Regions from separate parts of the Chromohalobacter sp. 48-RD10 genome, predicted to be linked through region 1. Evidence: riboswitches for the same ligand, from Rfam matches in the RefSeq annotation. Region 1 holds a riboswitch; the other holds the start of a gene.
The links. A riboswitch is a leader RNA that binds a small molecule or an ion and turns the genes downstream of it on or off. The one in region 1 is predicted to bind thiamine pyrophosphate.

Region 1 (7,854 bases):
ATCGACTAATACCCTAGCGCTTGTCCAGATGCGCCTGGCGCGCGGCCACCTCGGCGAGCCCCGACCAGTCCTTTTCGCCATCGCCGTTGGCCAGGGCGTCGAGCAGACGATCGCGCACCGCGCTGCCCAAAGGCAAGGCAACGTTTTGCTCGTCCCCCGCACTCAGGGCTAGTCCGACATCCTTGTGGCCCAAGCGCATCGTGAATCCTGCGGGCTCGAAACGTGCCTCGGCGATCATCTTGCCGTAGCCCTTATAGGCCGGGGAGGCAAACAGCGTATTGGTGACAATATCGAGAAAATCGCTGGCCTCGATGCCGTACGCACGGGTCAGTGTCGAGGCCTCGGCCATCGACTCGATGGCACTGGCGAGCATGAAATTGGCGGCGATTTTCGCCACGCTGGCGCGTTCAGGCGATTCTCCCAAGGGCCAGACAGCCTGGCCCATGGCGTCGAGTACAGGCCTGACCCGTTCGATATGCGTCGGATCACCGGCGGCGATGATATTGAGCTTACCCGCCGCCGCCACATCCGGCCGCCCCAGCACCGGTGCGGCGATATAGCCCACGCCCAGGCGCTCGTGGAGTGCTGCCATGCCACGCGCGAAAGCCACCGACACCGTGGCCATGTTGACGTGAACACTGCCCTTCTTCATCGCCTCGATGGCCTTGCCCTCGACCAGCACCTGATGCGCTGCCTGGTCGTCCGCCAGCATGCTCACCAGTACTTCACACCGCGCCGCGTCGGCCGATGTCTTGGCGATCCTCGCACCCTGCTCGGCGAGTGTCTCGGCAGCTTCCGGGGAGCGATTCCATACCGTTACCTCATGCCCCGCCTCGAGCAACTGCTGCGCCATGCCATGTCCCATGGCCCCCAGGCCAATAAATCCAACCTTCATATTCAACTCTCCTTTGCTGGCTTCTCTCTGGACATTAGCACGCAAACGAGGATTTGACGTGCCCTGCCCCATGCATCGCACAGGGGATTTCATTCGGACGATATCTTGCTAGACTCTAGACGACAGCTTGACGGGGTGCCGGTGGAACCGGCTGAGATCGTCCTGCGCTCGCCAACAAGGCGTGTGCCACGGCGGATCCCGACGAACCTGACCCGGCTAGTACCGGCGTAGGGATCAAGCGGAGTCCGCAGCGTCGGGACATCATCCGTCGTTGCTTATTTCTCCCGCCTACGCTGTGCGCCGGCCTGACTTGCGTCATGACCTGGAGCACATATGACATCACCGCAATTCCTTTCCGACACCGCCCGCGTCGACGAAGCCGCCATTCAGGCGCTACCCGGCTCGCGCAAGATATATGTAGAAGGCGCACGCGCGGATATCCGCGTGCCTTTCCGCGAGATATCGCTATCACCGACCCGCACTTCCGGCCAGGATGAGGAGAACCCTCCGCTACTGGTCTACGACACCTCGGGCCCCTATACCGATCCCGGCGCGAAGATCGATCTGCGCAGGGGTCTGACAGAACTGAGACGCCAATGGATCGAGGCGCGCGACGACACTGAATTCCTCGACGGCCCCACGTCCGAATACGGCCAACGCCGTGCCAACGATCCCATGCTCGCTCAGTTGCGCTTCGAGCTGACCCGCACGCCCCGGCGCGGCAAGAAAGGCCATAGCGTCACCCAGTTGCATTACGCCCGCCAGGGCATCGTGACACCTGAAATGGAATTCATCGCAATCCGCGAAAATCAGCGCCGTCAGGCTCGTTCTGCCAAGTACTCGGGCACCGACGAGGTCGAGCGTATCCTCGATCAACAGCATCCAGGCCAAGGGTTAGGCGCACGTCTGCCGGAGGAGATCACGCCGGAGTTCGTGCGTTACGAGGTCGCCGCCGGCCGCGCCATCATCCCCTGCAACATCAACCATCCCGAAACCGAACCGATGATCATCGGCCGCAACTTCCTGGTGAAGATCAACGGCAATCTGGGCAACTCGGCAGTGAGTTCGGCCATCGAGGACGAGGTCGACAAGATGACCTGGGGCATCCGCTGGGGCGCGGACACCATCATGGATCTATCCACCGGCACCAACATCCACGAAACGCGTGAGTGGATCATCCGCAACGCGCCAGTACCCATCGGCACCGTGCCCATCTACCAGGCCCTGGAGAAGGTCGGGGGCGTCGCCGAGGATCTGACTTGGGATATTTTCCGCGACACCCTGATCGAGCAAGCCGAGCAAGGTGTGGATTACTTCACCATTCATGCTGGTGTCTTGCTGCGCTACGTGCCGCTCACCGTCGAGCGCGTCACCGGCATCGTCTCGCGCGGCGGCTCGATCATGGCCAAGTGGTGTCTCTATCACCATGAAGAGAGCTTCCTCTACACCCACTTCGAAGATATCTGCGAGATCTGCAAGCGCTACGACGTGGCATTCTCGCTGGGCGATGGCCTACGCCCCGGTTCAGTGGCCGACGCCAACGATGCCGCGCAGTTCGCCGAACTGGAAACCCTCGGCGAGCTGACCAAGATCGCCTGGCAGCATGACGTTCAAGTGATGATCGAAGGGCCCGGCCACGTGCCGATGCAATTGATCAAGGAGAACATGGACAAGCAGCTCGAATGCTGCGATGAAGCGCCCTTCTACACCCTGGGCCCGCTGACCACCGACATTGCGCCGGGCTATGACCACATCACCTCCGGTATCGGCGCAGCGATGATTGGCTGGTATGGCTGCGCCATGCTCTGCTACGTCACGCCCAAGGAGCATCTGGGCCTTCCCAACAAGGACGACGTCAAGACCGGCATCATTACCTACAAGATCGCCGCGCATGCCGCGGATCTCGCCAAGGGCCACCCGGCCGCGCAGCGCCGCGACAACGCGCTCTCGAAAGCGCGTTTCGAGTTCCGCTGGGAGGATCAGTTCAATCTAGGGCTCGACCCAGACACTGCGCGGACATATCACGACGAGACGCTGCCCAAGGACTCGGCCAAGGTGGCACACTTCTGCTCCATGTGCGGGCCCAAGTTCTGCTCGATGAAGATCAGCCATGAAGTGCGCGATCATGTATTCAAGGATCGGTGGCCCACAGGCAGGAGCAGCGAAGAAGATTCGCGCGAGACCGAAAGAACACGCCTCGACGGCATGCGCGATCAGGCCGGGAAATTCCGCGCGCAGGGGGGCAATTTATATAGCGAGGTGTAAACACGCGCTCGAGACGAAAAAAGCCACGCTGCATGGCGTGGCTTTTCATTTCGGGCAAGGGGCGTGAGATCAGCGTAGCGAAGTCATCAGTACTTCGGTATCCGTCACCTGAAAGTCGATCGACATCATGATGCTGAGCGCCGTGATGATGAAAATCGAGAAGATGAAGACCTTCTTGGCCCACACGCGGTCATCGCCGGTGCGGTAACCACGAAGCGCCATGAAAAGCCAATAGAGCCCCATTGCTGCTGCCACAGCGAAATACCCATACCCGGCATAGCCAGACAGCGTGAGCATCAAGGTCGCGCCCACGAACGCCAGGATATACCAGAAGATATGATGCTTCGCCGCCCTCACGCCACGCGTAACCGGCAGAACCGGGATCGACGCCGCGCGATAGTCCTGATAGCGAAAGATGGCAATAGCATACGAGTGCGGCATCTGCCATAGGCAGAAGATCAAAAGCAGCGTCAGCGCGCCAAGATCGAACTGGCCGCTGACCGCACAATAGCCCACCACCGGCGGCGCCGCCCCCGACAAGCTGCCCACCAGGGTGCCATAGACCGAGTGTCGTTTGAGATACAGGCTATAAAGCCCGACATAGACGAAGAACCCGAGCAAGGCGAACAGCGTCGCCAAAGCATTGGTGCCCAGTGCCAGGATCAAGAAACCTGCAATGCCCAACACACTGCCGTATGCCAGCGTGATACCGGGTGAAATCAGCCCCTGGACCGTGACACGCTCTTGGGTGCGCTCCATCAGACGATCGATATCGCGATCGATATAATTATTGAACACGCACCCGGACGCGATCACCAACGCAATCCCGATGACTGTGGCCAAAAAGAGCGCTCCATCCACGCTTCCCTGGGAAGCGAGGAAGAAGCCTCCAGCCACGGAGATCAGGTTGCCGAAGATGATGCCCGGCTTGGTAATGGAAACGTAGGGTTTGAGCATCACGCCGAGCGACTCACCCACCTAGCATCATGTTGACGTGCAGGTTCTGCATGATCCACAGCGACCCGCCCACCAGGATGACCAGGATCAACGCCGTGAAGATGAAGGACCCTGCGTTCCATCCCTCTTCGGTCTTGAAGTCCAAGTGCATGAACATGACCAACTGTATCAATACCTGAGCAATCGCCGTGATCGAGATCGTCACGGCAATAGCCAAGTTGCTGAAACCACCCGTCATGACCACCCCAAACGGGATGATCGTCAGCACGATAGACAAAATCAGACCAGTCACATAGGACTTGACGCTGCCGTGGTTGCCACCGTCGTGGGAAGCATGTGCATCGCTCATTACAAAACTCCCATCAAATAGACGAAGGTAAAGACACAAATCCACACGATATCCAGGAAGTGCCAGAACAGGCTCAGGCACATCACGCGCGGCCGCGTCTTGTCGTTAAGGCCCTTCGTGGACAGCTGGACGATCATTACCAGCATCCAGATCAGACCAAAGGTCACGTGGAGGCCATGCGTTCCGACCAGCGTAAAGAACGCTGACAAGAAAGCACTACGATCAGGCCCGAAACCTTCGACGATCAGATGATGAAACTCGTAGACCTCCATCCCTACGAAGCTCGCCCCGAGAATGAAGGTAACAATCAGCCAAGCACGGACCTGTGCAAGCTTGTCCTTGTGCATGGCCAGTACGGCCATGCCATAGGTGAAACTACTGAACAGCAGCAAGAAGGTTTCGACAAGAACAAAAGGGAGCTCGAAGATATCGGCCCCAGAGGGGCCACCCGCCGTGCCCTTCATGAGCACGGCATAAGCCGCGAAAAGACTCCCGAAGATGACCAGGTCACTCATCAGGTAGACCCAGAAGCCGAATACCTTCATGGCACCCGCATCGTGGTGCTCATGCTCGTCATGAGCATGAGCGTCATGTTGATTCAAGGTTTGCGTCGTCATAATTACGCCTGCATCTCCAGCCGTTTATGGTGCTCGCGTTCAATACGCTCGACTTCCGCCGCCGGGACGTAGTAGTCGATATCGTCATTGAAGACACGGAGCATGAAGGCAACGAACATGCCGATCGCGCCGATACCAGCCAGCCACCAGATATGCCAGACCAACGCGAACCCGAACACGGTGCTGATCAATCCCATGATCGGCCCCGCCGCGGTGTTCTTCGGCATGTGAATATCTTCGTACTGGGTCGGCTTGTCCGCTGCCATGCCCTTCTCTTTCTTCGCTTCCCAGAAGGCATCAACAGAGCCGACGCTGGGTAGATGCGCGAAGTTATAGAACGGTGCAGGAGAAGACGTCGACCACTCCAATGTACGCGCATCCCACGGATCGCCCGTGATGTCGGCGTTCTTCTCACGATCGCGAATACTCACGACGAACTGGATCACGGTGCAGGCGATACCACACAGGATGAGAACGGCACCCACCCACGCCACGATCATCAGCGGCTGCCAATCGGCGTTGGCGTAAGACTGCATGCGGCGTACCGCACCGTAGAAGCTCAGGATATAGAGCGGCATGAAGGCCAGATAGAAACCGGTAATCCAGAACCAGAAAGAACGCTTGCCCCACTTCTCGTCGAGCGTAAAGCCGAAAGCCTTCGGGAACCAGTAGGTCAGGCCTGCGAGCATGCCGAACACTACGCCGCCGATGATGACGTTGTGGAAGTGAGCGATGACGAACAGGCTGTTATGCAGTATGAAGTTCGCGCCGGGCACTGCCAGCATCACCCCGGTCATGCCACCGATGGTAAAGGTGATAATGAAGCCCAATGTCCAGAGTACCGGTGTGGTGAACTGCAGCCGACCGCGATACATGGTGAACAGCCAGTTGAAGATTTTCACCCCGGTCGGAATGGCGATGATCATCGTCGCGATACCGAAGAAGGCATTGACGTTCGCGCCTGCCCCCATGGTGAAGAAATGGTGCAGCCACACCACGAACGACAGAACGGTTATACAGGCCGTCGCCCAGACCATGGTGTTGTAACCGAACAAGCGTTTCTTGGCGAAGGTCGCGATGACTTCGGAGAACACCCCGAACGCCGGCAGGATGAGGATATATACCTCAGGATGGCCCCAGGCCCAGATGAGGTTGACATACATCATCATGTTGCCACCCATGTCGTTCGTGAAGAAGTGCATCCCCAGGTAACGATCGAGTGTCAGCAGCGCAATGGTCGCGGTCAGAATCGGGAAAGAGGCAATGATCAGGATGTTCGTGCACAGCGACGTCCAGGTGAAGATCGGCATGCGAAAAAGCGTCATGCCCTTGGTGCGCATCTTCAGAATGGTGACGAAGAAGTTGATACCGGTCAGGGTGGTGCCGATCCCCGATATCTGCAGTCCCCAGATCCAATAATCGACCCCTACGCCGGGACTGTACTGTATTCCCGATAATGGCGCGTAGGCCAACCAGCCGGTCTTGCCGTACTCACCAATGAGCAGCGATATCATGGTCAGGATGACACCCGCCATGAACAGCCAGAAGCTCAGGTTGTTCATGAATGGGAAGGCCACGTCACGCGCACCGATCTGCAACGGCACCACCAGGTTCATCAAACCGATGACCATGGGCATGGCGACGAAGAAGATCATGATCACACCATGCGCGGTGAATATCTGATCGTAATGCTCGGGCGGTAGATACCCTTCAGCGCCCCCGGCAGCCATGGCTTGCTGAGTGCGCATCATGATCGCGTCGGAGAAACCGCGCAGCAGCATGACCAACGCCACGAGGAAATACATGATCCCCAGCTTCTTGTGATCGATGGAGGTCAACCACTCCGTCCACAACCACTTCCACTTCTTGAAATACGTCAGCGCGCCGACGATGGCTAAGCCACCCAGCATCATGACAATAGCCGTCACGACCAGAATTGGCTCATGATAGGGAATATCGTCAAGTCCAAGTTTTCCGAACATAATGTTACTCCGCTGCCTCTGCGCTCATGGGCGTCTCGCCATGACCGCCATCGTGTCCACCTTCACCGTTACCGCCATGAAAGTTCTGGACGATGTCGCGGTACAGGTCTGACGTTACGTCGGAGAAATACTCCACAGGATGGTCCGTGGACGGCTCCGTCAGCTCTTGGTAAGTCGTCCCGTCGTACGAAAGCGTTTCGGACGACTGACCCACCTTGTCGACCCAGGAATCGAAATCATCCTGCGACATGGCATGCGCATCGAAGGTCATCTCCGAGAAACCCTTGCCACTATAATGGGAGGACTTGCCAACGTAGTCGCCTGCCTCATTGGCGACGAGATAGACATCATTATCCATACCCGCCATGGCGTAGATCTGGCTGCCCAGGGTTGGAATGAAGAACGAGTTCATCACCGACGCCGACGTCACGCTAAAGTGCACCGGCACATCAACGGGCATTGCCACTTCGTTGACCGTTGCGATGCCTTGCTCGGGATAGATGAACAGCCACTTCCAATCCAAGGCGACGACCTGTACTTCCATGGTTTCGGCGTCGGATTCGATCGGCTTGTGGGGATCCAGTGAGTGCGACGTTTTCCAGGTAATGATCCCCAGAAACAGGATGATTACGCAGGGAATGAGCCACACGACGGCTTCAATCTTGTTGGAGTGCGCCCAGTCCGGCATGTACTTGGCAGCATGATTGCTATGCCGATATTTCCAAGCAAAAACTACCGTCATGACGAGGACAGGGATCACCACGATCATCATCAGCCAGAACGCCGTGA
Region 2 (7,854 bases), on a different contig from region 1:
GCGTGCGTGCTTCGATGAGTGTTAGTCTTCCTGTCGTAAAGGCACCGGTGTCGATGTAGTGGACGTTCCCCAGCCACGTGGGTCGCTCTACAATGGTGTGTCCCACCACCACGGCATCGATACCGCTGACCGGAGTCTCATCGCCACGCCGGATGCGCGTTCTTCCCCAGAGCTGGTCCTGCGAAGGCGTTACGATGTCCCGCCAGTCTAAGGGGGGTTCGGCGTGGACAATGCCGAGACGCTTACCGGCGACTGATATTTCGCGCGCATAGGGCATGCAAGGCAAAGACTGCTGGAGCAGCATCTGCGCCTCGGCCAACCCCGCCTCCAGCGCCCAAGTGCCGCCGTTGATCATCCAGGCATCGCGGGTTTTTAGACTGCCTCTTTCCTCGCCCAGCAACGCTTCATACGCCAGCATTTCGTGATTGCCACGCACGGCGTAGAACCAGGATTCGAGGACGAGAGATAAACACTGGAGACTATCGGCGCCACGATCGATCAGATCCCCGACACTGAACAGTCTATCCCGTTGTCGGTCGAAACCGACTGCGTTCAACCTGTCATGAAGCAACGCCAATTGGCCGTGTATATCACCGACGATGAAATCGCGGCCGCACTCATTGGGACCGTGCCGTTGAATCACGCGAACGGCTCCTTATCAACTAACGGAAATACTTCAAAGGCCGTTTAAATATCGCGAAACGCCGCTTCTCCAACGTGCCTAGGACCACCATCACGTAAGTCGCTGCCTTCGCGCTCCAGCGCCTTCGCCAGCAGCTCATCGACGCTGGCACGCGGATGCGCGCCGGCCATCTCGACGCTCTCGAAATCACACGCCTCGCATTCCGGGCACCTTGCTTCCAGCGGTCGCCGGGCTGCCTTGATGAATACTTCAACCTGACAAGCGCGACAACGATAGAGACCCCGCTGGGGCATGAACATGACAAACTCCGCAGGACAAGACAATCTACTCAGCGTAGAACAAGATAACGCGCTGTGCGCTTATTGCATTCATGTACCTGGTTCAGTGATAAAGCCTCAACCCGACCCGCGTCACCCGGTTACCTTCCACCGCATTGACGACCCAGTGAAAGCCATGCCAGTCGACATCATCCCCTACCACGGGATGGCCACCGACGCGCAGCGACACGAATTCGCCCAGGGTCATGTTCTGTTCACCGGCGCTTAAGGTCAGCCCATAGGCATCCGCCACGTCGCTCATGACGGCTTCTCCATCCAACGTAAAGGTGCCAAAGAAGGCACGTTCACGCTTGAGCGTGGCGTCTCCGTTGAACAAGCGATTGAGCGCTGGCAGATCCTCGCTGCGCCCGATGACGCAAATGACATCGCCAAGCTTCAGTCGCGTACTGCCTTTGGCATGCAGCATGGTGTGCTTGCGAAAAAGGCCGGAAATCAAGGCCCCTGACGGGAAACGCAGCAAGCGTATGGGCACGTCCTCGAGCGCTTCGTTCTCGACCTTGTAGACGAACATTTCATAGTCGTTTTCCGGCAGCACGCCCAGCGGGCCGCGGCGATTGGGCGTCGTGCCGGCCGGCACCTCGACGCGCATCCAACGCGCTACCCGTGCCAGGGAGGCTCCCTGCATCAATAGCGACATCAGCACCACGAAGAAGGCGACATTGAAATACAGCGTCGCATTCTCGACCCCGGCGATCACCGGAAAAATGGCGAGCACGATAGGCACTGCACCGCGCAAGCCCACCCAGGAAATGAAACCGAGTTCCCGCCAGCGAAAACTGAAGAACGGCTTGAGCGAGATCAATACGGCCAATGGGCGCGCCACGAAGATCAGGCCCAATGCCAGGACGGCCCCCGGCACCGCATAATCGATCATTTCGCTGGGTGTCACCAACAACCCCAGCACCAGGAAAAGCCCGATCTGACTCAGCCACGCCAAGCCATCGTGGACCGGCAGAATATGCGTGAGATGCCGCCCGGGCTGGTTGCCGATCATCAAGCCCGCCAGATAAATCGCCAAGAAACCACTACCACCAGCCGCGCTGGTCAAGCCAAAGATGAAAAAGCCCGACGCCAGCGCCAGTAGCGAATAGAGCCCCGACGCCAGGTCGAGCCAGCGCAGCAGCTTGGCCGCTAGCCAGCCGCCCCCGACACCGAACAACAAGCCCAACCCGAACTGCGAGGTGAACGTCATTAAGGTGTGCCCGATGCCGCTGGTACCGTTTACCAGTACTTCGGCCAGGGTGATCGTCAAGAAGATCGCCATCGGGTCGTTGGTGCCCGACTCGATCTCGAGCGTCGCGCCCACCCGTTCGTTGAGCGTCACACCCTGGCCGCTGAGCATCGAAAAGACCGCAGCAGCATCCGTGGAACCAACAATTGCCCCCACCAGCAGGCCTTCCACTAAGGAAAGGTTGAATACCCAAGTCGCAAAAAGGCCAACGAGGCCACTGGTCACGAAGACCCCCAGTGTCGCTAGGCACAGTGCCGGCTTGAGCCCCACACGGAACGTCTTGAGCCGCGTGCGCAGGCCGCCATCGAGGAGAATCATCGCCAACGCCAGGTGCCCGATCAGGTAGGCCAGCGAATAGTCGTCAAACTCGATGCCCAGTACACCTTCCTCGCCGGCCATCATGCCCAACCCCAGGAACAGCACCAACAGCGGCACACCGATACGCGACGAAACACGGCTCGCAACGATGCTCAGCGCGATTAGAAACCCCGAAAACAAAAAAAGGCTATTGATGGTATCCACGACTAACGACTATCTCCCTAAATTCAAGGGCCTAGTATGCCATGTCCCGACGCGTCATGCTGTCACCTACATTAGCCAGGCAGGATGCGTTTCCAAGATACGCCAATCGATATCGCCCTGTAATCGCATGGCCCAGATAAGAGCACGCATCCCTCGGCGGTATTCGCCAAGCGCGACATCGGGCGACTGTCGCCGATAAGCAGTGACAAAGGCGTCTCTCTCAGCGGATCTCGTGATGAGCAGCTCAACCACACAGAGATCGAACTCGATCGGCGCCCATACCAGCGCCTCCCAGTCACTCCATAGCCAACCGGTGGCACCGCACAGGAATTGATCGCTACGCAAATCGGGCAGGCACCACACCGCGCGTGACGGGACGGGAAAATCGGGAGGCGTCGGCCAATCGGCGCAACATGGATGGTGCTTCAAAAAATCATGCGCCCGTCGCGGCCACTCCGATAACATCCAGACCGCCTCCAAAGGATGTCCCCACCCCGACACCGTTTCGCGATGCAGGTGCCCCAGCTGACTTCCTAAAAGTTCAGCGAACACCTCCCCCATCCGTGCCGGCATACCATCGCTCCAGGGCAGACTCCAGAGCGGCGTCTGGTGTAGCGCGCCCAGATACGTCAAAGGCAATGGCGGAAGCGGTAAATGTATCGGCAAGGCACCGGCCAAACGTGTCAGCGCCTCGGGGCAGCGCCAGCGATCGAAGCCGAAGAGGCGATCCACCCCTTGCCAGAAGGGGTCATGAGCCGGGTGCGTGCGTGCCAGCTTGAGCAACTGCGGCGCCTCATCGTGCGTTCGCCACAACCAGTTGGCGCTGTCATCCCAGGCCAGTGGCAACGGGGCAAGCGCATGGCCGGTAAAAACCTCGACGCGATGCGTCAATGCGGGATCGGGATACATGCACACTCCTGACAACCCAAGCGATAGCGAGATGGCGCCCCTGGCACGTCTGTGCAGTCGCCACCATATCAGGATACAATAACCATCTCTGGATAGGGGTGCCCACCACGCAATGGGCTGAGAGCGCCACGCGCAACCCTGAAACCTGATCCGGTTAGCACCGGCGGAGGAAATACCAGAGCGTGCCGTCGGCACGTCCTTCGCCCCATTCATGGAGCCTTGATGACGTCCCTCGGTTTTTCCCTGTCCAAGGCGCGGCTTGCCTTTTCAGGGCAATGGCTATTCGATGGCCTTTCGGCCACCTTCGCCGCAGGCAGTTGGACAGGGCTGCTCGGCCGCAGCGGCAGCGGCAAAAGCTCCTTGCTGCGCATGATCGCCGACCTGCCCATTCCCGATACCCATGACTTGACCCTCACCACCGATGATCAACGCCCGCTGACCGGCCGCCTGGCGTGGATGGCCCAGCAGGATCAGTTGCTGCCCTGGCGCAAGGTCATCGACAACGTCCTGCTCGGTCCCGCGCTGCGTGGCCGCCCCACGGTGGCACAACGTCAGCACGCGATGACCCTGCTCAACGACGTCGGCCTCAGCGACAAAGCCGAGCAGTGGCCCAAGACGTTATCCGGCGGAGAGCGTCAACGCGTCGCGCTGGCACGGACACTCTTCGAGGAGGCGCCGGTGGTATTGATGGACGAGCCTTTTTCCGCCGTCGACGCTATCACCCGCCTGGAATTGCATGAACTCGCCGCACGCCTGCTGGCCGGGCGTACAGTGCTATTGGTGACGCACGATCCACTCGAAGCCCTGCGCCTGAGCGATCGAATCCTGATACTCGGTAATCAACCGGCGTCTTTGAGCGACTTCGATGTGCCCGGCGGACAACGTCCTCGCGCCCTCGACGCACCCGATATACAGCGCATGCAATCGCAGTTGGTGGCGCATCTTCACTCCGCCCCTCATACCAACACCAACGAGAGCGTTGCATGAGCGTATTCAAGCGTCTCTGGCCCGCTCTATTGGGAATCATCACCTTACTCGGGCTTTGGCAGGTGCTCGTCGTCGTCACCGGCGTACCCGGCTACGTGCTACCCTCGCCGCTTGCCGTCATGCAAGCGTTCACGGCGCACCAGCAACTGCTGTGGCATCATGCCGGTATCACGGTGATCGAGATTGTCGCGGGGCTGCTCATCGGGTGCATCAGCGGGCTAGGTACCGCGCTAGCCCTGGCGCGCTTTCACGGATTGCGGCGTACCCTGCTGCCGATACTGCTGATCAGCCAAGCCGTGCCCTTGTTCGCCCTCGCGCCTATTCTCATGCTATGGCTAGGTTATGGGATGACCGCGAAAATCGTCATGGCCACGTTGATCATTTACTTCCCGGTCGCCTCGACATGCTACGACGGCCTGCGCCAGACGCCCCAAGGATGGCTGGACCTGGCCCAGACACTGGGAGCCAACCGTCAACGCCGACTGTTGCGCATCCAACTGCCCGCCGCCTTACCGGCGCTGGCATCGGGCATGCGCATGGCCGCCAGTGCCGCCCCCATCGGTGCTGTGATCGGCGAATGGGTTGGCTCCAGTCAAGGCCTGGGTTATTTGATGCTCGATGCCAACGCACGCATGCAGGTCGATCTGATGTTTGCCGCCCTAATGATTCTCGTCACCTTCGGAGTCGCGCTCTACTTCACCACCGACGCCGTGATGCGACGCCTCATGCCATGGCACGAAGATCGCACCGGCGCTACTAGCTGAAAATCACCCGGGGCAGCTTCCGCCATCGCGTGGCAACGCCCCATACGCCGCCTTACACGGCGATAACGATAATGCCCGCCACGCTTCAACGGGCGGGGATCCGCAGGAGAACATCACATGCTACGTTTGACTCGACGCCTCATGGGAGCTTGCCTTGCGCTGATATTGATCGCTCCCGGCCCGGCTTGGGCTGCAGACGACGACACCACGGAGACGACATCCCTGAAGGTCATGCTCGACTGGTACACCAACCCGTCGCATGCTCCCCTGGTCATCGCCCAGCAACGCGGCTTCTTCAAGCGCCACGGGCTCGACGTGAAACTGGTCTCGCCCGCCGATCCCAGCGTCCCTCCCAAGCTGGTCGCCGCCGGCAAGGTCGACCTGGCCATCAGCTATCAGCCTCAGTTGCACCTGCAAGTCGACCAGGGCTTGCCGCTGGTGCGCGTGGGCACTCTGATCGCAACGCCGCTCAACATCACGCTGGTGCGTGCCGACAGCGATATAGAGAGCATGGAAGACCTGGCCGGCAAAAGCATCGGCTATTCGGTAGGCGGCGTCGAGGAAGTGCTGCTCAATACCACGCTCGAGCACAATGGCGTGGCGCCGGATGATGTCGAGATGGTCAACGTCAACTTTGCGTTGACACCGGCGCTGATCGGCGAAAAAGTCGATGCCGTTACCGGTGCATTTCGCAACTTCGAACTGGCACAGATGGCGCAGGAAGGCGTCAAGGGCCGCGCCTTCTATATCGAGGAAGAAGGCGTGCCCACCTACGATGAACTGATTTTCATCGCCAATCGCGACACCCTGGATGAGCATCGCGATGCCTATACCCGTTTCATGGCTGCCATCGAGGAAGCCACGGCGTGGATCATCAATCACCCTGATGAGGGCTGGGAAGCCTTCAAGGCCTCTGATCCAGCACTGGACACACCGGTCAACAAGAAAGCCTGGTACAACACCATTCCACGCTTCGCCTTGCGGCCCGCAGCCCTCGATGGGCGTCGCTACGAGGCCTTCGAGTCGTTTCTGCTCGAGCGCGGCGAGATCAAGGCCAAGAGCCCGCTATCACGCCTCGCCGTCGATCTCAGCCAGCCTTGACCCCGAGCGCGCCGACCATGCGAGAAACGTTTCCGCGCATGGTCGGCGCGTCATTTCATGTCGCTATAAAACGTGCCAAGGCTTGCTGAAACGCCTCGGGCTGCTCGGCATGCAGCCAATGCCCAGCACCGGGAATGGTCTCGATACAGGCCTCGGGCAACACCGCCTCGACCGCCGGCAAGACGTCGTCGCTCACGTAGTCGGAACGCCCGCCCCGCAGCACGAGCGTCGGTCCTGTATAGGCACCTTCCCCGTCCGGCACCGCGACGATATGGGCGTAATCTTCCTCAATCTCGTCGAGTCCCACGCGCCATATCAGCGTGGCATTCTCACCACGAGTCAGATTGGTCGCCAGGAACTGACGCGTCGCCTGCGTCTCGACGAATTCCGTCATGATCCGGTCGGCTTCCTTGCGGTCCGAAGGCGGCTGCCGTTCGACCGCACGCATGGCCTGGAAGATCGCCTCGTGTCCGTGCTCGTAAGCAATCGGCGCGATGTCGGCGACGATCAAGCGTGCCACACGCTCAGGCGCTTGACGCGCCAACGTGATGGCGACCTTGCCTCCCATCGAGTGACCTAGAAGATCGCAGCTATCAATCGCCAGACGATCCAGCAAGGCCTCGACGTCCGCTGCCTGGACGGCATAGCTCATGCCTGCCTGGTGAGGAGATTTGCCGTGGTTGCGCAGATCGACGGCGATCACACGGCGGCTTTCTTGCCAGCGCTTGATATGCGAGCGCCAATTGTCAGCGCTTCCGAACAAGCCATGCAACACCACCAGCGGACGCCCGGCGCCGCCAGTATCGACATGATGTAATTCCACAATATGCCTCGTCAGCCATTCAAGTCATGCCGGCATGATATCAGAGGCGTTTCAGGCATTGCGCCCTGACACCTGTTCGGAGGCATCGGCGACATGCGCCAGGCGACGCGTCAACGCCCCCAGCAGTACGCCATACAACGGCAGGAAGAAGGCCAGGCTGACGCTCAACTTGATGGCATAATCTACCCAGGCGATTTCAATCCAGTGCGCGCTCATGAACGCATTGGGCCCATTCCAGAAGGCGATGGCAAAAAACGCAAAGGTATCGGCCAGGTTACCCAATAGCGTCGAAAACGCCGGAGCCACCCACCAGGCGCGCAACCGTCGCATCCGATCGAAGACGTAAATGTCCAGCAATTGTCCCAGCACATAGGCCATGAAACTCGCCAGGGCGATTCGCCCCACGAACAGGCTCCAGCCACCCAGCGACGCAACGCCTTGGAAGGCACCGTCCTGAAACAGCACCGACACCACATAGGAAACCAGCAAGGCAGGCAGCATGACCCGCGCGATGGTCGTGCGCGCCCGACGTTTCC

Region 2: it holds a riboswitch for thiamine pyrophosphate, as region 1 does, so the genes downstream of both, OP496_RS03230 (ABC transporter ATP-binding protein) here and thiC (phosphomethylpyrimidine synthase ThiC) in region 1, are expected to answer to the same signal.

What each region holds. Positions count from the first base shown of each region.
Region 1 is NZ_JARANX010000005.1:220,331-228,184, reverse strand. Features, by position in the region: gene OP496_RS08420 (PQQ-dependent sugar dehydrogenase) at 1-17, shown strand, start outside; gene OP496_RS08415 (NAD(P)-dependent oxidoreductase) at 14-895, opposite strand; TPP riboswitch at 1,017-1,146, shown strand; gene thiC (phosphomethylpyrimidine synthase ThiC) at 1,229-3,160, shown strand; gene cyoE (heme o synthase) at 3,230-4,117, opposite strand; gene cyoD (cytochrome o ubiquinol oxidase subunit IV) at 4,131-4,466, opposite strand; gene OP496_RS08395 (cytochrome o ubiquinol oxidase subunit III) at 4,466-5,083, opposite strand; gene cyoB (cytochrome o ubiquinol oxidase subunit I) at 5,086-7,065, opposite strand; gene cyoA (ubiquinol oxidase subunit II) at 7,070-7,854, opposite strand, start outside.
Region 2 is NZ_JARANX010000002.1:87,421-95,274, forward strand. Features, by position in the region: gene OP496_RS03210 (metallophosphoesterase) at 1-643, opposite strand, end outside; gene OP496_RS03215 (hypothetical protein) at 688-942, opposite strand; gene OP496_RS03220 (potassium/proton antiporter) at 1,025-2,734, opposite strand; gene OP496_RS03225 (hypothetical protein) at 2,801-3,643, opposite strand; TPP riboswitch at 3,728-3,832, shown strand; gene OP496_RS03230 (ABC transporter ATP-binding protein) at 3,866-4,630, shown strand; gene OP496_RS03235 (ABC transporter permease) at 4,627-5,394, shown strand; gene OP496_RS03240 (ABC transporter substrate-binding protein) at 5,512-6,495, shown strand; gene OP496_RS03245 (alpha/beta fold hydrolase) at 6,551-7,318, opposite strand; gene OP496_RS03250 (7-cyano-7-deazaguanine/7-aminomethyl-7-deazaguanine transporter) at 7,370-7,854, opposite strand, start outside.